One region of the Kribbella polygonati genome, then DNA from elsewhere that is predicted to be linked to it. Evidence: predicted binding sites of a transcription regulator. Region 1 holds the regulator's gene; the other holds the start of a gene.

Region 1 (10,945 bases):
GGGTCGCGACCACGCCACGCCAGTTCCAGCCGGCTGTGTACCAGTACCGGCCGTCCACCTTGTAGAGGTCGGCGAGTTGCAGGTTCGTTCGGTCGATCAGCCAGTACCCGGCGATCAGTACGCCGGCCACCGACGCGAGCAGGCCGCCGTAGAACGACAGCCAGACGAAGATGTAGATCGACGGGTCCGAGATCAGCCGCCACGGCTGGATGACGATCCCGACCACGCCGGTGAGCAGGCCCGCGGTGCGGAAGTTCAGCCAGCGCGGCAGCGCGTTCGCGAAGTCGTACGACGGGCTCACGACGTTCGCCGCGACGTTGCAGGACATCGTCGCGAGGATCGCCGTGATCAGGCCGATCGTGACGATCACCGGGTTCTGGAACCGGCGGGTGAGCTCGACCGGGTCCCAGATCGCCGAACCGTAGAGCACGACGGTCCCGGACGTGGTGATGATCGAGACCAGCGCGATGAACGACATCGTGGTCGGCAGCCCGATCACCTGGCCCCACACCTGCGCCCGCTGGCCCTTCCCGAACCGGGTGAAGTCCGGCATGTTCAGCGACAGCGTCGCCCAGAACGCGATCATGCCCATCAGCGACGGCGCGAAGATCTTCCAGAAGTCGGGTCCCCAGCCGAGCTTCGACGGCTGCGACAGGATCGGGCCGAAGCCGCCGGCCTTCACCAGGATCGCCACCATCAACGCGACGAACGCGATCGTGACCAGCGGCGCCGCCCAGTTCTCGAACCGGCGCAGGCCCTCGATGCCGCGGAAGATCAGCACCATCTGCAGGGCCCAGAAGAACAGGAAGCTCACCCACATCGTCCACGGGTGACCGCCGATCGCGGACGCCTCGGTCCAGCTCCTGCCGAGCAGCTCGCCGACGATCACGAAGATCGCCTGGCCGCCGATCCAGGTCTGGATCCCGAACCAGCCGCAGGCGATGAACGCGCGCAGCAGCGCGGGGAAGTTCGCGCCGCGGACGCCGTAGAAGGCCCGCGCGAACACCGGGAACGGGATGCCGTACTTCGTGCCCGCATGGCTGTTCAGCAGCAGCGGGACCAGGACGATCAGGTTCCCGAGGGTGATCGTGAGGAACGCCTGCAGCCAGTTCATCCCGAGCGCGACCAGCCCGGACGCGAGCAGGTAGCTCGGGATGTTGTGCGCCATCCCCATCCACAGCGCGGCGTAGTTGTACGTCGTCCAGGTCCGCTCGGGCAACCGCGTCGGGGCCAGCTCGGCGTTCGCGTACGGACTGCCTCGGAGTGCTTCGGAATCTGTCAGCTCGACGCGTCCGTCGGGATGAACGGTCTGTATGGCCATAGGTCCCACCCCATCCGGTCGGGCGAAGTCCGTTCCGAACAAGTTGCGCGACCGGCGACCCGATGTCAACGGAAAGGGCCTAGGTGGTGTCCGGCAATTCCCCGCCTACTGCGGGGCACCCGGCACGGCACCTCGCCGCACGGGTGCAAAGGCCACGATGCTCCGCATCGAGACCTTCGCCCCCGCACGCCGAGCTACCGCACCGGGCACCTCCTCGCTACGGCGCGGAATTACCGGACACCACCTATCCAGGACCGAGCAACGGGAGGCTCGGGCGTTGTGGGGTGCCGAGTGCGGCGTAGCCGCGGCGGATGGCGTCCTGGAGTTTCTCGACCGGCCAGGGCCAGTCCTCGGTGCTTCGCAGGGCGTCGTCCAGCGAGGTGCCGGCGTGGTGCAGCGACGAGATCAGGTTCGCGACCTTGCCCAGCTCGATCGCCTGGTCGTGCGCGAACTCCAGGTCGACGACCGCGCCGTGACCCGGGACGATCCGCACGGTCGGCGGCATCATCCCGACCACGGCCTGGATCGTGTCCGGCCACTCCAGCGGGAACGAGTCCGCGCCGTACGACGGCGGCGCCGACTCCTCGAGCAGGTCGCCGACGAAGAACACCTCGACGTCCGGCACCGCGACCACGGTGTCGCCGGACGTGTGCCCGTTGCCGACCCACAGCAGCTCGACGCGGCGGTCACCGAGGTCGATCACCTTCGCGGCCGCGAACGTCGTACCGGCCAGGTTCTCCTCGGCGGCGGCGTTCTCGTGCAGGAAGACCTCGGCGCCTTCGAAGACGCCGTTGCCGTTCACGTGGTCGAAGTGCGCGTGGGTGTTGACGACCCACTTCACCGGGAGGTCGGTGACCTCGCGGATGTGCTCGCGGAGCTGCTCGGCCTCGTCGGCGGTCGCGCGGGTGTCGATCACCACGGCACCGTCCGTGCCGGCGACCAGGCCGACGTTCAGGTCCCATTCGTCGTACCGGCGGACCCAGGTGCGGTCGCCGAGCTCCTGCCAACTCATGCGCTCGACATTACTTGCTGAGTACGTCGCCCCTCGCCACCTGGTCCCGCTTGACGCCGCGGAGCAGCAGGCCGACGTTGTCGCCGGCCTTCGCGGTCCGCATGGTCTTGCGGAACATCTCGACCCCGGTCACCTCGACCTGCAGCAGCGGCTGCCCGGCGCGGCTGATCATGACCTGCTCGCCGACCGACACCATCCCGGTCTGCACCCGCCCGGTGACCACGGTCCCGCGCCCGGTGATCGAGAACACGTCCTCGACCGTCAGCCCGAACGACCCCACCGGCAGGGTGTCCTGCGGGCGCTCCGGAAAGCTGTTCGGCTGCGCGTGCCCGCGCGCCAGCATCTCCTGTGGATCCATCGGATTCGACCGCTTCCAGAACTTCCAGCCCATGCCTTGAGAGTAGTGGTTGGCAAGCCCTCTCCCTTCGACTTAAGGTCGCAAGTGTTCCGAACGGAACTCCGAAACTTTCGAAGGGTGGCCGGTGTGACGACACGACGTGCGGTTGTGGTCCGGGGTGGCTGGGAGGGGCACTCGCCGGTCGAGGCGACCGACCTGTTCATCCCGTACCTGAAGGAGAACGGCTACGAGGTGACGGTCTCGGACAGCACCGCGGCGTACCTCGACCTGGACGGCGTCGACCTCGTCGTTCAGTGCGTGACGATGAGCGAGATCGAGAACGACCACTTCAAGGGCCTGGAGGCGGCGATCCGGCGCGGAACCGGGTTCGCCGGCTGGCACGGCGGGATCGCGGACTCGTTCCGCAAGAACGTCGACTACAGCTTCATCACCGGCGGCCAGTTCATCTCGCACCCGCACGGCTTCACCGACTACCGGGTGGACATCATTGCCGACCACCCGATCGTCGAAGGCATCAAGCACTTCGACGTCCACACCGAGCAGTACTACGTGCACGCCGACCCGACCAACAACGTGCTGGCCACCACCACGTTCGAGGCGCACCCGGACTACCCGTGGATCGAGGGCGCCGTGATGCCGGCGATCTGGACCCGTACCTGGGGCGAGGGCAAGGTCTTCGTCTGCACGGTCGGCCACAAGCTGGACGACCTGGAGACGCCCGAGGTCCGGACGATCATCGAGCGGGGGCTGCTGTGGGCGAGCAAGTGACCGGAATCGGCATCGTCGGGACCGGCGTCATCTCCGGCACGTACCTCGACCACCTGGCCAAGCTCCCCGGCGTCGACGTGGTCGCCGTCGCGGACCTGGACGTCGCGCGCGCGCAGGCGATCGCGGACCAGAACCCGAGCATCCGCGCGCTGTCACCGGAGCAGCTGTACGCCGCCGACGACGTCGACATCGTCCTCAACCTCACGATCCCGGCCGCCCACGCCGCCGTACACCAGGCCGCGCTGGCCGCGGGCAAGCACGTGTACGGCGAGAAGCCGCTGGCGATGGACCGCGCCGAGGCGGAGCCGCTGCTGAAGTACGCCGCCGCCAACGACCTGCGGATCGGCTGCGCGCCGGACACGGTCCTCGGCACCGGCACCCAGACGGCCCGTGCCGTGATCGACCGCGGCGACATCGGCATCCCGCACGCGGCGACCGCGTTCATGGTGACGCCCGGCCACGAGCTGTGGCACCCGGCGCCCGAGTTCTACTACAAGCCCGGCGGCGGCCCGGTCCTCGACATGGGCCCGTACTACGTCACCAGCCTGGTCACGCTGCTCGGGCCGGTCGTCCGGGTCACCGCCCGCGCCGGCCGGGCGAAGCAGCAGCGGAAGATCCACACCGGCCCCCGCGCCGGGACCGTGTTCGACGTCGAGGTGCCGACGCACGTCACCGGCGTACTGGAGCACGAGTCGGGCGCGCTGACCACCGTGCTGATGTCGTTCGACGTCTGGGCCGGGCGGCTGCCCCGGATCGAGGTCCACGGGACGGACGGCAGCCTGTCCGTGCCGGACCCGAACGGCTTCGACGGGACCGTCGAGATCGTCACCCCGGAGCAGCGCGAGTGGACCGAGGTGCCGGTCGCGGGCGGGTACGCCGGAGCCGGCCGCGGGGTCGGTGTCGCGGACATGGCCCGGGCGTTGCGCACCGGCGAGCCGCACCGGGCGTCGGGGGAGCTGGGGTACCACGTGCTCGACGTACTGGAGTCGTTCATCGACTCCGCCGTCCAGGATCAGCCGCTCGATGTGGCGAGTACCGTGACGCGTCCGGCGCCCGTTCCGTTGGGAGCCTCGCCCGAGACCGCCTAGACTGGCACTCTGAACGACTGAGTGCCAAGGGTCTGAAAGGGTGGTGCGCGTGCTGGACGACCGCAAGCTGGATGTGCTCCGCGCCATCGTCGAGGACTACGTCGCGACCCACGAGCCGATCGGGTCGAAGGCACTGGTCGACCGGCACAACCTCGGTGTCTCACCGGCCACCGTGCGTAACGACATGGCGGCACTGGAGGAGGAGGGGTACATCACCCAGCCGCACACCAGCGCCGGCCGGATCCCGACCGACGCGGGCTACCGGCTGTTCGTCGACAAGCTGAGCACGGTCAAGACGCTGTCGACGGCGGAGAAGAAGGCGATCACGTCGTTCCTGGCCGGTGCGGTCGACCTGGACGACGTGGTCCGGCGTACCGTCCGGCTGCTCGCCCAGATCACCCGCCAGGTCGCCATCGTGCAGTACCCGTCGCTGAACCGGTCGAGCGTGCGGCACATCGAGGTGGTCACGATGACGCCGCGCCGGCTGCTGCTGGTGGTGATCACCAGCAACGGCCGGGTCGAGCAGCGGATCGTCGAGCACCCGCACGACGTCGACGAGCAGTTGACCGCGGACCTGCGCTCCCGGCTGAACACGGCACTCGCCGGTCAGCGACTGACCGACGCGGCGACGGCGCTCGCGAGCGTGCCCGACCTGTTCGCGCCCGGCGACCGGTCGCTGGTGTCGTCGATCGTCACGACGCTGTTCGAGGCGTTCACCGACGAGGTCGGCGAGCAGCGGATCGCGGTCGGCGGCGCCGCCAACCTGACCCGGTACGGCGACGACTTCGAGCGCAACGTGAAGCCGGTGCTGGAGGCGCTCGAGGAGCACGTGATCCTGCTCAAGCTGCTCGGCGAGGCGACCAACCCGCAGACGCTGACCGTCCGGATCGGTCACGAGAACCCGTTCGAGGAGCTGGCCACCACGTCGGTGGTCGCGACCGGGTACGGCTCGAAGTCGGAGGTGCTCGCCACTTTGGGCATCGTCGGGCCGACGCACATGGACTACCCCAGCACGATGGGCGCCGTACGGGCCGTCGCGCGCTATGTCAGCCAGATCCTGGCTGAATCATGACGAATCTGATGAAGACAACCCCCTGGTCTGGAGTATGAGCACCGATTACTACGCCGTCCTAGGTGTCAGCCGTGACGCGTCACCGGACGAGATCAAGAAGGCGTACCGCAAGCTGGCGCGCCAGTACCACCCGGACGTGAACGACTCCGAGGACGCGCACCAGAAGTTCCAGGAGATCGGGCGCGCGTTCCAGGTGCTCAGCGACCCGCAGAAGCGGCAGATGCACGACCTCGGCGGCGACCCGTTCGCGTCCGCGGCCGGCGGGCCGGGCGGGGCCGCGGGCTTCGGGCAGGCGTTCACGTTCACCGACATCATGGACGCGTTCTTCGGCCAGACCGGCGGCGCGACCCGCGGGCCGCGGCCGCGGACCCGGCGCGGCCAGGACGCGCTGATCCCGCTCCGGATCGACCTGGCCGAGGCGGCCTTCGGTACGACGCGGGAGCTCAAGGTCGACACCGCCGTACTGTGCCCGACCTGTAGCGGGTCCGGCGCGGCGGCCGGGTCCGAGCCGGTCACCTGCGAGATCTGCCACGGGCGCGGCGAGGTGACGCACACGCAGCGGTCGTTCCTCGGCGAGGTGCGGACGATGCGCCCCTGCCCGAACTGCCGCGGCTACGGGACGACCATCCCGAACCCGTGCGTCGAGTGCTCCGGCGACGGGCGCGTGCGGTCCCGCCGTACGGTCACCGTGAAGATCCCCGGCGGCGTCGACAGCGGGACGCGGGTGCAGCTGTCCGGCCAGGGCGAGGTCGGCCCCGGCGGCGGCCCGGCCGGCGACCTGTACGTCGAGATCGAGGTCGAGCCGCACGAGATCTTCACCCGGAACGGCGACGACCTGCACTGCACGGTCACGCTGCCGATGACGGCGGCCGCGCTCGGCACCACGATCGACCTGCCGACGCTGGAGGGCGAGACGACGCCGCTGGAGGTCCGGCCCGGTACCCAGTCCGGGACGACGCAGACGCTGACGGCGCGCGGCGTACCCCGGCTGCGGCACGCCGGGCGCGGTGACCTGATCGTCCAGGTGATCGTCGAGACCCCGACCCGCCTCGACGACGCCCAGGCCGACCTGCTCCGCCAGCTCGCCGTGGCCCGCGACGAGGAACGCCCCCAGGGCCAGGTCCAAGCCACCCACAAGGGCGTCTTCGGCCGCCTCCGCGACGCCTTCGGCGCGCACTAGAAACGCGCCTGCCGGTGGGTGTCGCGGTGTTCTTCCTCCCCGAGCTGGTCGGGGAGGAGCTGGTGCTCGACGGTGCCGAGGGGCGGCATGCTGCCGTCGTACGGCGGATCGGGGCCGGTGAGCGGGTTCGGCTGACCGACGGGCGGGGCGGGTGGGCCGAGGGGGCTGTGGTTGCGGCTGCCAAGACGGGCGTGACGGTGGCGGTCGACGCGCGCGGGACGACTCCGGCGTACGACCCGCGGGTGGTTGTGGTGCAGGCGGTGCCCAAGGGGGAGCGGGCCGAGCTCGCGGTGGAGATGCTGACCGAGGTCGGCGTCGACGTGATCGTGCCGTGGAACGCCGAGCGCAGCCAGTTCCGGGCGAACCCGGAGCGGGTCGAGAAGATGCTCGCGAAGTGGCAGGCCTGGGCGTTCGAGGCGAGCAAGCAGTCCCGCCGCACCTGGTTCGCCGAGGTCGCCCCGCTCGCCACGACGGCCGACGTCGCGCAGCGCCTCGCCGCCGCGGCGCTCCCCGTCGTACTGCACGAAGAAGCCACCACCCCGCTGGCCTCCCTGGAGACGCCGCCGGCCGGCGACATCGTGCTGGTGATCGGCCCCGAAGGCGGCATCGCCCCGGCCGAGCTGGCCGCGTTCGCCGCCACCCCGATCCGCCTCGGCGACACGGTACTGCGCACCTCGACGGCCGGCGTCGCCGCTGCCGCCGCCCTGCTCGCCCCTTCGCGCTGGCGGTAATCTGTTAGACAGCAGCCGAACACGCGAGGACTGAACCCATGGCCGTCGAAACCGCCAGAGCCCGCACGCTCACGCACGTCGACCCCGCCGGGGTGACCCTGCAGTCCGCCCTCGACGCCCTCGCCGACCCGGTCCGCCGCTCGATCCTCCGCGACCTCGCCGCCCACGACGACTGGACCCGCGCCTGCGGCACGTTCGACCTCCCGGTCAAGAAGGCCACCGCCAGCCACCACTTCGCCGTACTGCGCTCCGCCGGCCTGATCGAGCAACGCGACGAAGGCGCCCGCCGTCTGAACCGCCTCCGCCGCCCCGAGTTCGACGCGGCCTTCCCCGGCCTCCTGACCGCCACCATCGACCGCGACCCTGACCAAGCGGCCGACTGACCTACTTCACCAGGATCGCCTTGCTGTCGGTGTCGGTGACCGTGCCGTCGGCGGGGGACACGAGGTACACGCTGATCTGCCACGGCCCCGGGCTGAGCGTCAGCTGGAACGAGTACGGCGCGAACGCCTGACCCTGCTTGGTGTTCGTGTGGCTCTTCCGGACCTCGCGGGTCTTCAGGTTGGTCGCCTGGTAGTTGACCGTCGCCTCGAACGCCGCCGCGACACCCTGCACCGTCACCTTCGGCGTCAGCGCCTGGTCCTGGGTCGGCGAGTCGATCCAGACCAGCGCCTGTACGTCGGAGGCCAGCGCGCGGTTCAGCGGCGCGCTGGCGTCGATCCGGCCGAACAGCTGCTGCACCGCCTGGCCGTTCTGGGTGATCCGGACCGGGGTCTGGTCGTCCTTCAGCGCGCCCTGGACCGTGTACACGAGCTGCTGCGCCGCGACCCGTGCGACGTCCTCGTCGAGCGTTGCGTCCGGCAACTGCTTGAAGTCGACCGTCACCTCGTCGTCGTCACGGGTCACGGCGTTCACCGCGGCGCCCCGCCAGACCGAGTAGTAGTCCGGGTCGTTCGGGTTCTTCGTGGTCATGATCCGGACCGCCTGTTCCGCCGGGCGACCGCTGACCTTCGCCCAGGTCCGGTACAGCCGCGCGGAGGTCTTCTTCTGCGCGCCGACCTGGGTGCCGAGCCAGTAGACCGGGACGAGCATGTCGCGTACCGATGTCTCCGGTACGCCGCGGGTCTTCGGGGCCTGACTGGGCATCGGGGAGGCGGTGAGCACCGTGGGCGCCTGGGTCTCCGGGAGGGCGGAAGTGGTGCGCTGGCCGGCGACCGAGTCCCCGTCGTTGGCGGTCGTGTCGGTGTTGGCGAACACGGTGAAGGCGCCGATCGCGGCGGCCGTGCCGACCGCGGCGACACCGGCGGTCAGGAACCAGGGGCGGTGCGTGGACGGGCGCTGGGCGTGCGCGCGGTTGCGGATCTCCAGCAGCGCGTCGGCCGGCTCGATCCGGTCCGCCTCCTCGTGGAGGGCTCGCCGCATCAGCTCGTCGAACGGGTCGTGAGAGTTGTCGTTCATACGTTCTGCTCCAGGAGCTGGCGCAGCGACTTGGTCGCGCGCGCGGCGTGGCTCTTCACGGAGCCCCGGCTGATGCCCATCGTGTCGGCGATCTCCGCCTCCGACAGGTCACCGTAGTACCGCAGCACCATCACGGTGCGTTGCTTCTCCGGCAGGGTCCGCATCGCTTCGACGACCCGGTCGGTCTCCTCGGTCCGCAGTACCGCCTGCTCGGCGCTCGGTTCGTCGGGCAGCGACTTCGGGGTGTGCTTGTCCACCACGACGAGGTGGCGCTGGCGGGACCGGCAGCGGTTCACCACCGCGGTCCGCAGGTACGCGAGCGCCTTGTGGGGATCGCGCAGCCGGTTCCAGCGGCCGTGCATCGCGACGAACGCGTCCTGCACGATCTCCTCGGCCGTGCCGGTGTCGCGCAGCAGCAGCGAGCCGAGGCGGACGAGCGACGTGTAGTGCGCGGTGTAGACAGCCGTCAGCGCCTCGTCTGCACTCCACGAGGACTCATGTGTCACGCACTCTTCGTACACCACGGCCGGTTGTGCCACGAAAAGACGACGCCAAGAGTCCGTCCCAGGTTGACAACGGCCGGACCCAATCTGAAGGCAACCTGAGGAGGCCGCCGGGGAATTACGCGTGAGGCTGTCGGCGGGGACGGCTAGCATGGAGACTCACATCACCAGTACTCAGGAGGAAGAGCCTGTCCAGGCCACGCAGTATCGAACCGGAAGCGCACCGTAACGGTGCGGTGACCGCCACGCAGGCGTCCCACAAGATCGTCGTGCCGAACAGCATCGACATGGTGGCCCTGCTCGGAGCCCGGGACGAGTTCCTCCGCATCATCGAGAAGGAGTTCGCCGCCGACATCCTGGTCCGCGGCAACGAGATCTCGATGACCGGTGAGCCTGCCGAGCTGGCGCTGGCCGAACGGCTCTTCGACGAGCTGGTCGCGGTCGTGCGCACCGGCCACGGGCTGACTGCCGACTCGGTCGAGCGCAGCATCGCGATGATCAAGCAGGCCACCGCGGAGTCGCCGCGCGAGGTGCTGACCCAGAACATCCTGTCCAGCCGCGGCCGCACGATCCGGCCGAAGACGCTGAACCAGAAGCGGTACGTCGACGCGATCGACAAGAACACGATCGTGTTCGGCATCGGCCCGGCCGGTACCGGCAAGACCTACCTGGCGGTGGCCAAGGCGGTCCAGGCGCTGCAGGCCAAGGAGGTCAACCGGATCATCCTGACCCGGCCGGCCGTCGAGGCCGGCGAGCGGCTCGGCTTCCTGCCCGGCACGCTGTCGGAGAAGATCGACCCGTATCTGCGGCCGCTGTACGACGCACTGCACGACATGCTCGACCCGGAGTCCATCCCGCGGCTGATGACCGCCGGCACGATCGAGATCGCGCCGCTGGCCTACATGCGCGGCCGGACGCTGAACGACGCCTACATCATCCTGGACGAGGCGCAGAACACCTCGCCGGAGCAGATGAAGATGTTCCTCACCCGGCTCGGCTTCGGCTCGAAGATGGTCGTCACCGGCGACGTCACCCAGGTCGACCTGCCGAACGGGACGAATTCCGGGCTCAAGGTGGTGCAGGAAATTCTCGAAGGGGTGCAGGATCTGGCATTCTGCCGGTTGACATCGCACGACGTTGTCCGGCACAAGCTGGTCGGCCGGATCGTGTCGGCGTACGAAAACTACGAAGGCAGCGCTGATTCCCACCGATGAACGTCGAGGTCAACAACGAGTCCGGCGTGGAGATCGACGCACACGGACTGATGCGGCTCAGCCGGTTCGTGATGTCGTCGCTGCGGCTGCACCCGGAGTGTGAGCTGTCGATCAAGCTGGTCGACGAGGACACCATGGCGCGGTACCACGTCGAGTTCCTGGACCTGCCGGGTCCGACCGACGTGATGTCGTGGCCGATGGACGAGCTGCGGCCGGGCTCTGACGGCGACGCGGACGACG
Region 2 (10,945 bases), 3.9 Mb from region 1:
GTCCTTCAGCGTGATCAGGCCGGTGAGCTTGCCGGCGTCGTCCACCAGCGGCAGCTTCTCCACCTTGTGCTTGCTGAGCAGCGCCATCGCGTCGTCGGCGGCGATCCCCTGCCGGCCGGTGATCAGCGGCTGCCTGGTCATCACCTCGCGGACCGGCCGGGACAGGTCGGTCTCGAAGCGCATGTCGCGGTTGGTGACGATGCCGACCAGGACGCCCGCGTCGTCCACCACCGGGACGCCGGAGATCCGGTACTGCGCGCAGAGCGCGTCGGCCTCGCCGATGCTCGCCTCCGGGCCGATCGTGATCGGCTGCGCGATCATCCCGGACTCGGAGCGCTTGACCAGGTCGACCTGCTGGGCCTGGTCCTCGATCGAGAGGTTGCGGTGCAGGACGCCGAGGCCGCCCTGCCGGGCCATGGCGATCGCCATCCGGGCCTCGGTGACGGTGTCCATCGCGCTGGACACCAGCGGGATGTTCACCCAGACGTTGCGGCTGACCCGGGACCGGGTGACCGCCTCGGACGGGATGACGTCGGACTCGTTCGGCTGCAGCAGTACGTCGTCGAAGGTGAGGCCGAGGACGGCGAACTTGTCGGGAACTCCAGCGGGGGTGATGTCCATGGGGAAAACGTGCACCTTTGTACGGCGAGAACGGAACCCCATCCTATCCGCGCCGTCGGCAGGCCCCGAATCCGCCGTCCACAGGCGACCGCCCGCCACGGAGGCGCGGCGGGCGGTGACCAGGTGTCGCTTGTCCTTACTTGTGCTTGTCCGGCCGCTCGGTCGGCACGTTGATGATGCCGAGGATCTGCAGCAGGCTCGAGTCGTCGGTCGCACCGTGGGTGCGGGAGATCGCGGCGTGCTTGCCCTCCGGGTAGTGGCCAGTGGAGTGCTTGCCCTTGGCGTACGCCTTCTTCACCGAACCGGTGTTCACCTTGCCACTGGAGTGCTTCGCGGCCTTACCGTGCTCGGACCGCGCCGACTTCCCCGACGTGCCGGACCTGGCCGTCGTGGTGCTCGTCGTGGGTTTCGCCGTGGTCGCCGTCGGCTTCGCGGTGGGGGTTGCGGGCTTCGCGGTGGACGCCGTCGGCTTCGCGGGCGTTGCCGCGGGCTTGGTGGCGGCCGTCGTGGGGTCTGCCGGCGTCAGGCCGGCCGGCATCGGCAGTACGTCGACGGGCACCGCGCCGAGCGTCAGGTCGAGCAGGTCCTGGATCGCGTTCGGGATCACGCCGGCACCGTCACCCGGCGTAGTCGTCCCGGTCCCGCCCGTCCCGGTCGAACCAGTCCCGGTCGAGCCGGAGCCAGTCGAACCCGTCCCGGTCGAACCGGTTCCAGTCGAACCCGTCTCGGTCGAGCCAGTTCCGGTCGAACCCGTGCCGGTGGAGCCGGTTCCGGTGCTTCCGGTGCTGCCGGTCCCGCCGGTGTCACCTGCCGGTGGCGTGGAGGTGCCGGTGTCGCCGGTGCCGGCGGCGGGCTGGCCCGTGCCGGGGTCGCCGGTCGGCGCGGTGGTCGGGTCGGCCGACGAACCGCCGTCGGTCGTCCCGGTGCCGCCGGTCCCGGTCCCGGTTCCGGTGGATCCGTTGTCCACGTTCGCCGGCGGTGTCGTGGTGGTGTCCGTCGGGGTCGGCGTCGGCGTACCGGTGGTGTCGGTCGGCGGCGGCGTGGACGGATCGGTCGGCTGGTCGGTCGTGGTGTCCGTCGGCGTACCGGTCGGCTCGCTGGTCGGCGTGTCGGTCTTGTTGTCCGACGGCAGCGTCGTCTTGGTCCCGGACGGCTCCGGCGTGGTCTTGATGCCGTTCTGGTCGGTGACCAGGTCCTGCGGCGGCAGCGGCTTGACCTCGACCTTGTTGTCGGGGAGCTGCGGCGGCACCGACGGCGGCGTGTTGACGTCGGTCCGCGCCTGCGGCTGGTCGGTGCCGGAGTCGTCGCCGCTCCGGTTCGAGCCGGCGTGCTCGGCCTTCGCCTGGATCTGGTAGTCCTTGCCGACCTTGACGATCTTCTGCCGGTCCATCACCGGCAGACCGTTCAGGTCCTGCTTCGGGAAGCTGGTCTGCGGGCGGACCGCGTCGACCATCTTCTCGATGACCTTCTCGTACGGCGACAACGGGTCCCCGGTGACCGCGGCGGCCACCCCGGACACCGAGAGCGCGGCGACCGCGGCGACGCCGAACGCCAGACCGCGGGTCGCCACCTTGCGGGCGAACGGGTCGGTGATCGGGTTCAGCGCGGCGCAACGCGCCAGGAAGGTCTCCGGATCGTCGATGGTCTCCACCGGGAGCTCGTCCTCGACCTCCACCGCCAGCCGCAGCTCGGCCAGCAAGGCGACGGCCGGGTCGTGCTCACCCGCCAGACGGGCGGACTCCCCACCGGCAGCCAGCAGATCGAGCAGTGCGTCATCGGCCTCAATCGCGTCGAGATCGAAACGGTCAGCCATGATGCCCCTCCCCTGCTGCTGCTCGTTCCAACTGTGCTTCATGCCCCACGAACCCCCTGAGCGTGATCAACGCCCGATGCTGTGCGACCCTCACCGCCCCCGGTGTCATCCCCAGTGCCCGGCCGGTCTCCTCGGCTGACATCCCCGCAACGACGCGCAGGCGCAGAATCTCGCGCAGCTTCTCCGGCAGCTTCTCCATCAGCCCCCAGGCATGCTGGACCTCGGACTGCCGAACCGCACGCTCCTCCGGCGTCGGTGACTCGTCCGCGCCGTCCGGCAGGTCCGGCGTCGAGACGTCGGCGACCGCGAACGCACGCTGGGCATCGGCGACCTTGCGGGCCGCGATCCCGTAGACGAAAGCCTCGAAAGGCCTCCCCTCGTCGCGGTACCGGCTCAGCGCGCCGAACACCGCGACACATACCTCTTGAGCGACGTCGTCGACCATGTCGGCGCCGCCCGGATAGGTCCACAGGCGGGACCGTACGTAACGGTGCGCCACAGCGCGCACCCTGGTGAGCAGGTCATTGAGAGCTGTACGGTCCCCGTCGCCGGCCAGCGCGGCAAGATCCCTGAGCTCGACCCGGTCGTGGGTGTCAGGCACTTTGACCTCTGTCACCCCTCGCCCCCTCGTGATTTCCAGACCGGTCAGCCTGAAAGATGGTACGGCCCTCGTCTCCGGTTGCCTAGTGTCAAGTCAAGGTCAAGCCCTTGTTTTGATCACAATCTGTCACTACTGGCCGGTTAGCTACCTCACCGCGGGCTGCGTCGCGGTAATGCGGGTGCTGACGGCGTACGCCGAGAGCACGTCGCCGGTCCGGAGCCCGGGAGCGTGGTGGCCGGGGACGATCACATCCTGTCCACCGAGGAACGCTCCGTTCGCCGGGGAGATGATCAGCTCCTTGCGGATGTCCTGGTCGGTGAAGCCGATCGCGCGGCCGTGCCGGCCGTCCAGCGTGACCACGTCGTCCAGCAGTTGCACGCCGGGGATCTTGGCGCCGGCCCGGTACAGCGCGGCCCGCAGGTCGGCCGGCACCAGCCCGGAGCCCAGGACCGTGGACAGGTGCAGGAAGGCCCGGAAATCCGGCGGCGACGGGTGGCCGACCCCGGTGGTGTCCGCGCGGAGCGCGGCGAGCAGCGCGTCGGGATCACGCGGGAGCTTGGCCAGGAAGTCCGGTGTCGGCGTCGTCCAACTGGCCGCGCACCGGGTGCTGGACTGGTTCAACGCCCCGACCGGGTCGCTGCAGATCGCGTAGCCGGTCGTCGTCCGGCCGGGCGTGGCGAACAGTTCGGGCGCCAGCTTCCGCGCCGCTGTACGGGCGGCCGCGCTCGGGAACTCGACCCGGACGAGCTTCGTGCCCTGCTGCACGTACCGCGCCGTGGGCGTGGCCGGGATCCACTTGTCACCGCGGCTGAAGACCGTCGCCCGGAGGTCTGGGTTCGCGGTGAAGGTGTCGATCGTCGAGGACTGCACGGTGATCTGGCGGAAGTGCCCGGGCGGGATCGGCGTGTCCGGGTTCGAGCCGATCCGGGCGGCCGCGTCGCTCAGGAAGGTGCCGGCGTCGGCGGTGGCGCCGAGCGGTGCGGCGTGGTTGCGGGTGACCACGTCGGCGATCAGGAAACCGCCGGCCAGCGTGAGCGCCAGCCCACTGGCGACCAGGACCCGCGGCGGTACGGCCCGGCGAGGCTTGGCCGGTTCGGGCGCGGTGAGCAGGCGGCGGGTGCGGGCCAGGACGTACGGGTCGGGGTCCGGGACGTCGTCGCGGACGCGTTTCAGCAGGTCGATCTCGGTCATGACGGGTTCTCCTCGAAGTCGGGTCCGAGCGCGGAGCGAAGGGCTCGACGGGCTCGGTGCAGGCGGGAGCGGACGGTGCCGATCGGCAGGTCCAGCGCCAGCGCGATCTCGGCGTAGGACAGGTCTTCCCAGGCGTAGAGCAGCAGTACGTCGCGTTCGGCCGGCCGCAGCCGGGCGAGTACGCCGGTCAGCAGGCGGGACGCTGACGCCGCGTCCACCCGGGCCGCCACGTCGGTGGCGAGCAGGTCCGGGTGCCGGTCGTCGCCGGCCCGCGAGTACGCCCGGTACTGGCGTACCTCGTCCCGCCGGCGGCGCCGGATCAGGTTGGTCGCGATGCCGTACAGCCAGGGCAGCGCGCCGTCCGCGGTACCGGCGTACCGGTGCCGGCGCTCGAACGCGATCAGGAAGGTCTGCCCGAGCAGGTCGTCGGCCTCGGTCCGGCCGAGCCGGCGGGCGATGTAGCGGTGGATGGTGACGGCGTACCGGTCGAACAGGTGGGCGAACTCCTCGGGCCGGGCGGCCCGGACGAGTTCGGCATCGGCCGGTGGGCCGGGCGCGAGGTCCGGCGGCGGGTGGGTGGTGGCTCGCGGTGGCTGCATACCTGCTTCTGCCCGATGCCCGCGATCCGGTTCCCGGTCAGTCGAGGACGGGTGCGCGGAAGCGGATCAGTTCGGTGGCGTGGTCGCCGCCCCAGTCGATCGGGGTCCGGCCGGTCTCGGTCCAGCCGGCCCGGCGGTACAGGCGTTCGGCGGCGCCGCGGTTGTCCACGACCTCCAGCGACAGCTCCCGGCCGAGCTCGGCGGCCGCCTGGACGCAGTGGTCCAGTAGTTGCCGCCCGATGCCCCGGCGGGTCACTCCCGGATCCACGAACAGCCGCTCCACCTCGGCCCGCTCTCCCACTGCCGTCAGCGCCACATGCCCCACGACCCGCCCGTCGTCGACGGCCACCCAGACCCCGAGCGCCGCCTCCGGCGTCAACCAGCCTGCCGGATCGGCCGGCCAGTTGACCGGGTACCCAGCGCGCTCGTGCACAGCCCGCAACAACCCAACACACACCGGCAGATCCTCGTCACGCCGCTCCCGAATCAACACCCGCCCATCCCACCAGACCCCGGTGCGCACCCCGAAACCGGGAGTGACGACAGGTCCCGGTGTCGCGCGACAAGCTATTCCCTGTCTTCAGCCACCACCGCTTGTCGCCCGACCCCAGAGGCGGGACGGGACGGGCGACCGGCGGGACGGGGCGGGCGGGGGCCGGACACGGCAGCACCGCCCGGCAACCGAGGCTGCCGGGCGGTGCTGTGTGTGCTGTGCTGTCGAACTACGACCTGAGGATCAGTGGCCGTGACCGTGGCCGTGACCGGCCGCGGGGGCTTCCTCTTCCTCGGGCTTGTCGACCACCAGGGTCTCGGTGGTCAGCAGGAGCGCGGCGATCGAGCCGGCGTTGGCGAGCGCGGACCGGGTCACCTTGACCGGGTCCAGGACGCCCTGCGCCAGCAGGTCGCCGTACTCGCCGGTGGCGGCGTTGAAGCCGCTGCCGGAGTCGAGCTCCGCGACCTTGGAGGTCACCACGTAGCCCTCGTAGCCGCCGTTCTCGGCGATCCAGCGCAGCGGCTCGACGACCGCCTTGCGGACGATCCGGACGCCGGTGGCCTCGTCACCGTCGAGCTCGAGGTCCTTGTCCAGCACGGTGGACGCGTGCACGAGAGCGGAGCCGCCGCCGGCGACGATGCCCTCCTCGATCGCGGCCCGGGTCGCGGACACCGCGTCCTCGATCCGGTGCTTCTTCTCCTTCAGCTCGACCTCGGTGGCCGCGCCGACCTTGATCACGCAGACGCCGCCGGCCAGCTTGGCCAGCCGCTCCTGCAGCTTCTCGCGGTCCCAGTCGGAGTCGGTGCGCTCGATCTCGGACTTGATCTGGCTGACCCGGCCCTCGATGTCCTCGGCCTTGCCGGAACCCTCGACAACGGTCGTGTTGTCCTTCGAGACCACGATCCGGCGCGCCGAACCGAGCACCTCGAGGCCGACCTGGTCGAGCTTCAGCCCGACCTCCGGGGCGACGACCTGCGCGCCGGTGAGCGCGGCCAGGTCCTCCAGCATCGCCTTGCGGCGGTCACCGAAGCCCGGCGCCTTGACGGCGACCGAGGTGAAGTTGCCGCGGATCTTGTTGACCACCAGGGTCGACAGCGCCTCGGCCTCGACGTCCTCGGCGATGATCAGCAGCGTCTTGCCGGACTGCACGACCTTCTCCAGCAGCGGCAGCAGGTCCGCGATCGCGGAGATCTTGCCCTGGTGGATCAGGATGTACGGGTCCTCCAGCACCGCTTCGCCGGCCTCGGCGTCGGTGATGAAGTACGGCGAGATGTAGCCCTTGTCGAACTGCATGCCCTCGGTGAACTCGAGCTCGGTCCCGAAGGTGTTCGACTCCTCGACGGTGATCACACCGTCCTTGCCGACCTTGTCGAACGCGTCCGCGATCAGCGCGCCGATCTCGGCGTCGCGGGCGGAGATGGTCGCGACGTGGGCCATGTCACCCTTGTCGTCGACCGGCTTCGCGGTGTCCACCAGCTTGGCGGAGATGGCCTCGACGGCCGCCTCGATACCGCGCTTCAGACCCATCGGGTTGGCGCCCGCGGCGACCGCCCGGAGGCCCTCGTGCACCAGCGCCTGCGCCAGCACCGTCGCGGTGGTGGTGCCGTCACCGGCGATGTCGTTGGTCTTGGTGGCGACCTCCTTGGTGAGCTGCGCACCAAGGTTCTCGAACGGGTCGTCCAGCTCGACCTCACGGGCGACGGTGACACCGTCGTTGGTGATGGTCGGGGCGCCCCACTTCTTGTCCAGGACGACGTAGCGGCCCTTCGGCCCCAGCGTCACCTTGACCGTGTTCGCGAGCTTGTCGACGCCGCGCTCCAGCGCGCGCCGGGCATTCTCGTCGAACTCGAGGATCTTCGGCATGAAGAAAACCAGTCCTTTTCTGAAATGTCCGTACGGCGATTCCCGCTGCCCTGACCCACTCCGCCCCGGGTACCAGAGGTAGCCGGGGCGGTGTCAGTCAGGAACAGCGGGCGGTCGTCACTTGCTGACGACTGCGAGGATGTCGCGGGCGCCCAGGATCAGGTAGTCCTGGCCGTCGTACTTGACCTCGGTGCCGCCGTACTTGGAGTAGATGACCTTGTCGCCGACGGCGACGTCCAGCGGGACGCGGTTGCCGTTGTCGTCGATCCGGCCCGGGCCGACGGCGAGGATCTCGCCCTCCTGCGGCTTCTCCTTGGCGGTGTCCGGGATCACCAGGCCGGACTTCGTGGTCTGCTCGGCTTCGAGCGGCGCGACGAGGACACGGTCCTCGAGCGGCTTGATCGTGACCGACACTTGCTGACCTCCACGGTCGATTTCGCTTGTCTGTGGCATGTGGTCGCGCTCCCCTGCCGTCGCGGGGGTCAGAGGCCGGACCGCTGGCACCCTCCCACGGAGAGTGCCAACACCGAATCTAGGCCGCGATTAGCACTCGGTCAACTCGAGTGCCAAAGGAATCTCACCCTGAGACGTACTGGCCCGCGTGACCGCCCCAGTACAGAATGTTGCTATGCGGCTCCCCAAGCTGTCCGGCAAGACCGTCGCCCTGCTGGCAGCGGTCGGTGCGGTCGCCGTCGGAGCCGTCGCGGCCAACGCCTCGAAGCACCACTCCCCCGCGGCGTCCGGCGCGCCCACCCCCGCTCCCCGGACCCAGCAGCCCACCGCCGAGCCGGGCGCGGCAGCCGCGTTGCCGCAGTGCACGTCCGCCCGACTGGCGCCGGTCAACCGCGGTTGGGGCATCCCCATGCCGTCGCTGCTGGACAGCACCAGCACCGACTGCACCCTCATGTACGGCGACAACCCGCACCGCGGCGCGAATCGGACAGGTGATCCGGAGACCGCGATCTTGATCCTCCAGCGCAACCTGAACTTCTGCTACGGCACCAAGCTCGCCGTCGACGGCATCTACGGCAGCAAGACCCGGGCCGCGGTCAAAACCGTCCAGACCAAGCACCACCTGACGGCGGACGGCGTCTACGGCCCAAAGACGCGTTCTGCCATGAAGTGGCGGCTCTACTCGATGGCGACCCACAGCTGGAGCAGGACCTGTTCCAGCCCCCTCTAGAGTTGCCGGGGTGACTGTCACTGCGTTGCTCGACGGACCGGGCGCCGAGGTACTGGCTGCCGCGTGCGCCGACTTCCGCCCTGGCAGCGAGCTGCAGCTGGTGGAAAAGCTCAGACGCCGGTACGACGCCACGCTGGTCACAAGCGCCGTCACCCAAGCCGCGCTGCGCCACCGCGCCGTCGCCAAGTTCGGCCCTGACGCCGGCCGCATGTACTTCACCCCGGACGGCCTGGAACAAGCCACCCGCACCACCGTCGCCACCCACCGCGCCGAACGCCTGGCAACCGCCGTACCCAACGCCAGCCTGGTCGACCTGGGCTGCGGCATCGGCGGCGACCTCATCACCGCCGCCCGCGCCGGACTCCGGGTCACCGGCGTAGAACGCGACCCGGAGACAGCCGCCACCGCCCGTGCGAACCTGGCCGCCCTGGACCTGGCGGGCGACGTACTGGTGGGAGACGCCGAGTCCACCGACCTCACGCCGTACGACGTGGTATTCGCGGACCCGGCTCGTCGCGCGGACGGACGGCGGGTGTTCGACCACAACGCCTACGCGCCGCCCTGGTCGTTCGTGACCGCGCTGCTGGAACGGACCGCGTGCGTGAAGGTCGCTCCCGGCATCCCGCACGACGCGATCCCGGACGGCGTGGAGGCCGAGTGGATCAGCGACGCCGGCGAGGTGAAGGAGGCCGCCCTCTGGTCCGGACGCCTGTCGACAGGTGTCCGGCGCCGCGCCACTCTCCTCCCAGGCGGTGCGACCGTCACGAACGCACCCGAGGTGGACGCGGGTCCGGTCGGGCGGTACATCTACGAGCCGGACGGCGCGGTCGTCCGGGCCGGTCTCGTCACCGCCGTCGCCGGGGCGGTCGACGGGTGGCTGCTGGATCCGCGCATCGCTTATGTGACGGCAGCGAAGTACGTCCCGACTCCGCTGGCATCGGCGTACGAAGTCCTGGAAGAGCTGCCCTACAAGGAGAAGGCGCTTCGCGCGTGGGTCCGCGGTCAGGGCATCGGGACGCTGGAGATCAAGAAGCGCGGCGTCGACCTGGACCCGGCCCAGCTGCGGAAGAAGCTCGCGCCGAAGGGATCCGCGAGCGCGACGCTGATCGTCACGCGGATCGGCCGGGACGCGGTCGCCTACTCCTGCCGGCGGGTGACGACCACCCTGCCGGTCGCCTGATCGTCCTTCCAGGTACGGGTTGCGCTCGACCCGTATTCGAACATATGATCGATCTCGCGTGCGGGTCTCCGGGTGACTTGCCGGCGGGCGAGGTGCTGCGTCCGTTGCTGCGCTCCCCGGAGACCCGCCACTAATCCGTCACCGGGTGTTCATCTGGGGTGGTCAGGCTGACAACCGGAACCGGTTGGCCGCTGACCGTTCGCCTGGGAGCAAGCGGTGCGCATCACCCCCAGGCCTCTGCCCGAAACCTTTCCTTCACCGGCCACCGCACCCGTGCCACCCCGATCCCCACCACCGCCGGCACGACCTGCGCACCCGTCGCCGGGAGGTGGTTGTCGCCGCCGCCGGTCGCTCCTCCGCGGACGAACTCGGCCACCAGCCGGTTCCAGTCCTTCGGGCGCTTCAGCATCGCGTGTCCCTCGCCGGCCAGCGCGTACGTCGTCACCGCCGCCCCGGCCGCCCGCAGCCGTCCCGCGTACGCCGCCGTACCCGCCGGATCCGTGATCGTGTCGTCTGTGCCGTGCACGAAGGTGACCGGCGGCCGGACCGCCACGAGCGGCTCACCGGACGGCAACCACGGCGCCAGCGCCAGCACCCCGCCCACCCGCGGATGGTGGCCGACGGCAACGACCGCGCGGCCGCCCATCGAGTGGCCGATCAGCAGCACGCGGTCGAACGGGAGTTGGTCGAGCACCGTGCGCAGGTCGGCGGCCGGGTCGCCGTGCTCGTTCCAGCCGCGGAAGCGGTAGCGGGCGAACCCGATCGCGGCGTCCGGTGCGGCTGCGCGCGCCGCCGCGGTGAACGGCCACATCCGTAGCAACGCCGGTCGCCACAGGTGTGGGTCGGCCTTCGAGTGCTCCTCGCCACCATGCGCCAGGAGCACCAGTTCGGTCGCCCCCGCCGGGTGCCGGACGAGGTCGACACCCGGGCGTCTCACGGCCGTGCGTACAGCTCGGCCGGGTCCTTGCGGATCGCCATCATCCGCCCGGCCGGCGTCTCGGTGAAGCCGTACGAGCGGTAGAGCTCGTGTGCGTCGGCGGTCGCCAGCAGGACCTGCCGCAGCCCCTTCAGCTCCGGATGCTCCAGCAACGTGGACACCACGAACCGCCCCAGCCCGTGCCCGCGGTGCGACTCCAGCACGAACACGTCGGCCAGCCACGCGAACGTGGCCCGGTCCGTCACCATCCGCGCGTACCCGACCATCGCGCCGTTCGCGTCGTACACCCCGAGGTTCAGCGACCCCGCGATCGCACGCTGCACCACCTCGTGCGGGATCCCGGTCGCCCAGTACGACGTACTCAGGAACCCCTGCACGACCGCGGGGTCGATGCGCTCGGCGTTGTCGTCGGCCTCGAAGCCGTCCGGCCCGGTCCACTTCATCTGTTCAGTACCTCCGTGATC

Evidence for each region. The regulator HrcA, encoded in region 1, represses chaperone genes, less so after heat shock. The targets are predictions, from matches to a motif close to TTGGCACTCGNNNNNNNCGAGTGCCAA.
Region 2: the regulator HrcA is predicted to act here: its motif matches at 7,725-7,751, upstream of groES (co-chaperone GroES).

Annotation. Positions count from the first base shown of each region.
Region 1 covers NZ_CP190129.1:3,661,639-3,672,583, reverse strand. Annotated here, with positions in the region: gene ACQHIV_RS17445 (NCS1 family nucleobase:cation symporter-1) at 1-1,321, opposite strand, end outside; gene ACQHIV_RS17440 (MBL fold metallo-hydrolase) at 1,566-2,333, opposite strand; gene ACQHIV_RS17435 (EF-Tu/IF-2/RF-3 family GTPase) at 2,344-2,724, opposite strand; gene ACQHIV_RS17430 (ThuA domain-containing protein) at 2,818-3,459, shown strand; gene ACQHIV_RS17425 (Gfo/Idh/MocA family protein) at 3,444-4,547, shown strand; gene hrcA (heat-inducible transcriptional repressor HrcA) at 4,597-5,619, shown strand; gene dnaJ (molecular chaperone DnaJ) at 5,654-6,799, shown strand; gene ACQHIV_RS17410 (16S rRNA (uracil(1498)-N(3))-methyltransferase) at 6,814-7,530, shown strand; gene ACQHIV_RS17405 (ArsR/SmtB family transcription factor) at 7,569-7,913, shown strand; gene ACQHIV_RS17400 (Gmad2 immunoglobulin-like domain-containing protein) at 7,915-8,988, opposite strand; gene ACQHIV_RS17395 (SigE family RNA polymerase sigma factor) at 8,985-9,494, opposite strand; gene ACQHIV_RS17390 (PhoH family protein) at 9,779-10,705, shown strand; gene ybeY (rRNA maturation RNase YbeY) at 10,702-10,945, shown strand, end outside.
Region 2 covers NZ_CP190129.1:7,567,997-7,578,941, reverse strand. Annotated here, with positions in the region: gene guaB (IMP dehydrogenase) at 1-621, opposite strand, end outside; gene ACQHIV_RS36355 (hypothetical protein) at 758-2,434, opposite strand; gene shbA (RNA polymerase sigma factor ShbA) at 2,427-3,050, opposite strand; gene ACQHIV_RS36345 (CU044_5270 family protein) at 3,180-4,226, opposite strand; gene ACQHIV_RS36340 (RNA polymerase sigma factor) at 4,223-4,825, opposite strand; gene ACQHIV_RS36335 (N-acetyltransferase family protein) at 4,863-5,318, opposite strand; gene groL (chaperonin GroEL) at 5,562-7,181, opposite strand; gene groES (co-chaperone GroES) at 7,299-7,595, opposite strand; gene ACQHIV_RS36320 (peptidoglycan-binding domain-containing protein) at 7,810-8,364, shown strand; gene ACQHIV_RS36315 (class I SAM-dependent methyltransferase) at 8,375-9,544, shown strand; gene ACQHIV_RS36310 (alpha/beta hydrolase) at 9,768-10,481, opposite strand; gene ACQHIV_RS36305 (GNAT family N-acetyltransferase) at 10,478-10,924, opposite strand; gene tsaD (tRNA (adenosine(37)-N6)-threonylcarbamoyltransferase complex transferase subunit TsaD) at 10,921-10,945, opposite strand, start outside.